One region of the Streptomyces tremellae genome, then DNA from elsewhere that is predicted to be linked to it. Evidence: riboswitches for the same ligand, from Rfam matches in the RefSeq annotation. Region 1 holds a riboswitch; the other holds the start of a gene.
What was found. Region 1 has a riboswitch for thiamine pyrophosphate ahead of thiO (glycine oxidase ThiO). Riboswitches for the same ligand answer to the same signal wherever they lie in the genome.
Positions count from the first base shown of each region.

Region 2: another riboswitch for thiamine pyrophosphate. It lies ahead of ABEA77_RS03695 (purine-cytosine permease family protein); the one in region 1 lies ahead of thiO (glycine oxidase ThiO).

Region 1 covers NZ_BAABEP010000093.1:8,616-10,972, forward strand. The annotation lists gene ABEA77_RS32145 (NAD(P)/FAD-dependent oxidoreductase) at 1-571, opposite strand, end outside; TPP riboswitch at 680-792, shown strand; gene thiO (glycine oxidase ThiO) at 870-2,051, shown strand; gene thiS (sulfur carrier protein ThiS) at 2,048-2,275, shown strand; gene ABEA77_RS32160 (thiazole synthase) at 2,281-2,357, shown strand, end outside.
Region 2 covers NZ_BAABEP010000003.1:2,830-5,186, reverse strand. The annotation lists gene ABEA77_RS03695 (purine-cytosine permease family protein) at 1-1,191, opposite strand, end outside; TPP riboswitch at 1,183-1,277, opposite strand; gene ABEA77_RS03690 (helix-turn-helix transcriptional regulator) at 1,333-2,184, opposite strand; gene ABEA77_RS03685 (SDR family NAD(P)-dependent oxidoreductase) at 2,288-2,357, shown strand, end outside.

The sequences.
Region 1 (2,357 bases):
CGACGCCGGTCAGCAGGGAGGTGCCGCTCTCCGCGTACCAGCCGGCCATCGGCGCGGTGACCTCGGCGGGCAGCGCGTGCGCGAGGGGGCGGTCGGCGGCCTCGACGACGGTGACGGCGCAGCCGGCGGCGCGCGCAGCCGTGGCGAACTCGGCGCCGATCCAGCCGGCGCCGACGATGGCGATGTCGCGCTGCGCCTGGAGGAGGGGCCGCAGCACCGCCACGTCGTCCAGGGTCCGCAGTACGTGCACCCCGGGCACACCCGACGTGCCCGGCAGGGTGCGCGGCCGGGCACCGCAGGCGAGGACCAGCGCGTCGTACGGGACGGGGCCCGCCGTGGTGTCCACCTCGCGGGGGCCGGGCCGCAGTCCTGTCGCCCCGACGCCGAGCCGCAGCTCCACGCCGAGCGCGTCGAAGTCGATGTCGAAGGCGGAGCCCTCGGCCTGGCCGAGGAGCACCGCCTTGGACAGCGGGGGCCTGTCGTAGGGCGGATGGGGTTCGGCACCGAGCACGGTGACGGGTCCCTGGTGGCCGCACTCGCGCAGCGCCACCGCGGTCTGCACGCCGGCCATGCCCGCACCGACGATGACGACTCTCTGGTCCTCGCTCACGCGCTCACCATAGATCCCCGAGGCCCCGGGCCGTCTTACGGGACGGCGTGCCAGGGTCTACCCTGGCCCGGAAGACCTCGCGGGAGCCCGGACGGACCGGGCTGAGAGGGAGGCTGGGCGGCCTCCGACCGTACGAACCTGATCCGGGTCATGCCGGCGAAGGGAGGGGCTGACGACCGTGCAGCCTTCTGACACACCGGACACAGCGCACCGGCGCACCGCCGCGACCGCGGGCCCCGGGAGCGCCCGCGGCCACGACGTGCTGGTGGTCGGCGGCGGGATCATCGGGCTCGTCACCGCATGGCGGGCCGCGCAGCACGGGCTGCGCACGTGCGTGGTCGACCCGGAGCCGGGCGGTGGCGCCGCGCGGGTCGCGGCGGGCATGCTGGCCGCCGTCACGGAGCTCCACTACGGCGAGGAGGCCCTGCTCGGTCTCAACCTCGCCTCGGCGCGCGCCTATCCGAAGTTCGTGGCAGAGCTGGAGGAAGCGAGCGGCCGGGACACCGGCTACCGCACCTGCGGGACGCTCGCTGTGGCGCTGGACAGCGACGACCGCGCGCACCTGCGGGAGCTGCACGCCTTCCAGCAGAAGTGCGGGCTCTCCTCCGAGTGGCTCGGCGGCCGGGAGTGCCGGCGGCTCGAACCGATGCTCGCGCCCGGCGTCAGGGGCGGGCTGCGGGTCGACGGCGACCATCAGATAGACCCGCGCAGGCTGGCGGCCGCGCTGCTCACGGCGTGCGAGCGTGCGGGCGTCGTCCTGCACAGGGGCTGGGCCCGGCGGCTGACCGTGCGCGGCGGGCGTGCCGTGGGCGTCGAGCCCGCGGAGGGGCCCGGGATCGCCGCGGGCCAGGTGGTGCTCGCGGGGGGCAGCCTGAGCGGCCGGCTCGACGGCGTGCCCCCGGAGGTGCTGCCGCCGGTGCGGCCGGTGAAGGGGCAGGTGCTGCGGCTGACGGTGCCGCGGGCGTACGCGCCGTTCCTGTCACGGACGGTGCGCGCGGTGGTGCGCGGCGCCGACGTGTACCTGGTGCCGCGGGAGAACGGCGAGCTCGTGGTGGGAGCGACCAGCGAGGAGCTGGGGTGGGACACCACGGTCACCGCGGGCGGCGTGTACGAGCTGCTGCGGGACGCGCACGAGCTGGTCCCCGGCATCACGGAGCTGCCGCTCACGGAGACCAGGGCGGGGCTGCGGCCCGGCTCGCCCGACAACGCGCCGCTGCTCGGCCCGACGGCGCTGCCGGGCCTGCACCTGGCGACGGGGCACTTCCGCAACGGCGTGCTGCTGACGCCGGTCACGGGCGAGGCCCTGGCCTCGGCCCTGACGACGGGTGAACTGACCCAGGTGGCAAGGCCGTTCGGCCCCGAGCGGTTCACGGGCACGGCGGGCGGCAGGTCCGGAGCGGACCGTACGGTACGAGCGGTACGAGAGGAGCGGTCGGCATGATCGAGAGCACGGCGGCGCGCGTGGTGCGCGTGTCGGTGAACGGCAAGCCGCGCGAGGTCGCGGCGGCGACGACGCTCGACGTGCTGGTGGCGTCGCTCACGGCCGCGCCTTCGGGCGTCGCCGCGGCGGTCAACGAGACGGTGGTGCCGCGCGGCAGCTGGCAGGACACCCCGCTCGGTGACGGCGACCGGGTCGAGGTCCTCACCGCGGTGCAGGGCGGCTGACGGGGATGGCGGACGACGCGCTGACCATCGCCGGAGTGTCCTTCACGTCCCGGCTGATCATGGGCACGGGCGGGGCGCCCAG
Region 2 (2,357 bases), on a different contig from region 1:
GTCGAGCGCCGCACCCCCGCGGGCACGGCCCCGCGCCCACCAGTCCACCGAGACCACCGCGACGAATCCCGGGATCCAGTACCCCACGAACAGCAGCACGTTCTGGAACCGCGCCGCCGTGTCCGCCGCGTGCATCCACAGCACCAGCGGGAACCCGAGAGCCGCCGCGAGCAGCGCCGCCACCGGCCGCGCGAGGCGCACCCCGACCGTCTGGAGGGCCAGCGAACCGCTGTAGTCGTTCATCGCGTTGCTGCACAGCGCCGCACACGCCACCGCGAGCAGCCCGAACGCCCCCAGCACCCCGCCCCCCAGCAGCCGGTCCACCCCGCCCGCCGTCTGGTCCGTGAACACCGAGGCACCCCACAGCCCCAGCGCCTGCACCGCCGTGAACGACACACTCACCCCGAGCAGCGTGTACCAGAACATCCGTGCACGGGACGTCGCCCGCGGCAGATAGCGGCTGAAGTCGCTCGCGTACGGCGCCCACGACAGCGAAAGACTCAACGCGACCGTGCTCGTCAGCACGAACGCGCCGAACCTGTCGGCACCGTGCACGTGCGAGACCGCCGCGGGACGCACCCCGCCCAGGAGCTCCACGGCCAGCAGCGCGAACGCCGACGCCAGCGCCAGCGTCATCACCTTCTGGAGCCGGTGGATCGCCTCGTACCCCAGCGCCCCGACGAGGCCCTGCCCCGCCATCATCACCAGCACCCCCAGCCAGAACGGCCAGCCGCACAACCGGGCCAGCGCGTCCCCGCCGAACAGGCCGACCAGCGCGTCCCACGCCACCGACGACAGCCACTGCAACACCCCCGGCACCACCACCGAGCTGCCGAACGCCAGCCGGGCCAGCGGCAATTGGCCCGCACCTGTCCTGCTTCCCCAGATACCGAGCCCCGCCACCGGCACCGCCCCGAGCACCGTCCCGACGACCACCGCCACCAGAGCGGACCCGAAGTCGAGCCCCAGCGCCGCACCGAGGGTCCCGGTGAACACCCCCGTCATCGTCAGGTTCGGCGCGAACCACACACTGAACAGGCGGGACGCGCTGCCGTACCTGTTCTCCTCGGGCACCGGCGCGATGCCCCGCGTCTCGATCCGCAGATCACCCGCCGCCGACGGCATCCGCCCCCCGAAGGCGCCGGAGCCGCCGGCCGCCCGCCCGGACAGGAACACACGTGAACGCGCCATGGAAGACATCCCTCCGCCAGTACGAGCTGGGTCAGGTTCGACGGGTGTGATCTCAGCCCCGCGGCGGGGCACCCCGTGTCCGGTGGAGTGCCACCCTAACGCCCCCCGCACCGCCCCCGGCAACCGGCCCTTCCCCGCCGCTCACCGCCCGCGCACGGCCTCCGCGCCCGCGGGCAGCGCCTCCGCGGGCAGGGCGAGGCGCGCCGCGTCGGGCGTCCCGGGCTCCGCCGTGTACAGCATGATGCGCAGATCGTCCCCGGCCGCCCGCAGCACGTCGCAGTCGAGCGTCAGCGCGCCCACCCGAGGATGGTCGACCGTCTTGCGCGACACCTCGTGCCGCCCCACCGCCCCCGACTCCCACAGCTGCGTGAACCGCTCGCTCCGCGCCCGCAGGTCCGCCACGAGCGCCCGCAGCCGCCCGTCCGCCGGATACCGGCCGACCGTGGCCCGCAGATCCGACACGAGCGCGGTCTCGAACGCCCGCCGAGCCTCGGGCGTGTGCCTGACCCGGCCCGCGGACCCCACCAGATTGCGCCAGACCGCGTTGCGCTCGTGCCCCTCCCACCCCGCCGGATCACCCATCAGCGCCGCGTACATCGGATTCGCGAGCAGCAGCGTCCACGACGCGTCGTACACCCCCACCGGCGTCCCGGAAAGCCGGTCCAGCAGCCGCCGCACACCCGGCGTCAGACACCCCGGCACGACCCCGGGCCCGGGCGGCGCCAGACCCGCCAGCCGGAACAGGTGCTCCCGCTCCGGCCCCGACAGCCGCAGCGCCCGCCCCAGCGCCTCCACCACCTGCTCGGAGGGGTGCGTGGCCCGGCCCTGTTCGAGCCGCGTCACATAGTCGGCCGACACCCCCGCAAGCAGCGCCAGCTCCTCCCTGCGCAGCCCGGCCGCCCGCCGCTGCCCCCGTACGGTCAGCCCGGCCGCCTCCGGCCCCGTCCCGTCCCGCCACCGCCGCACGGCCTGCCCGAACTCCGCACTCGCCATGCCCCCCCATCGTGCACTCCGCACCGACCGCCTGCCTGGTATCCGCAGTCCCAGGAAGACCCGTGTACTGGCACCGCACGCACCGGCCCCCGAGCCTGGAGCCATGACCACGACACTCATCACCGGAGCCAACAAGGGCCTCGGCCACGAGATCGCCCGCAGGCTCGTCGCCG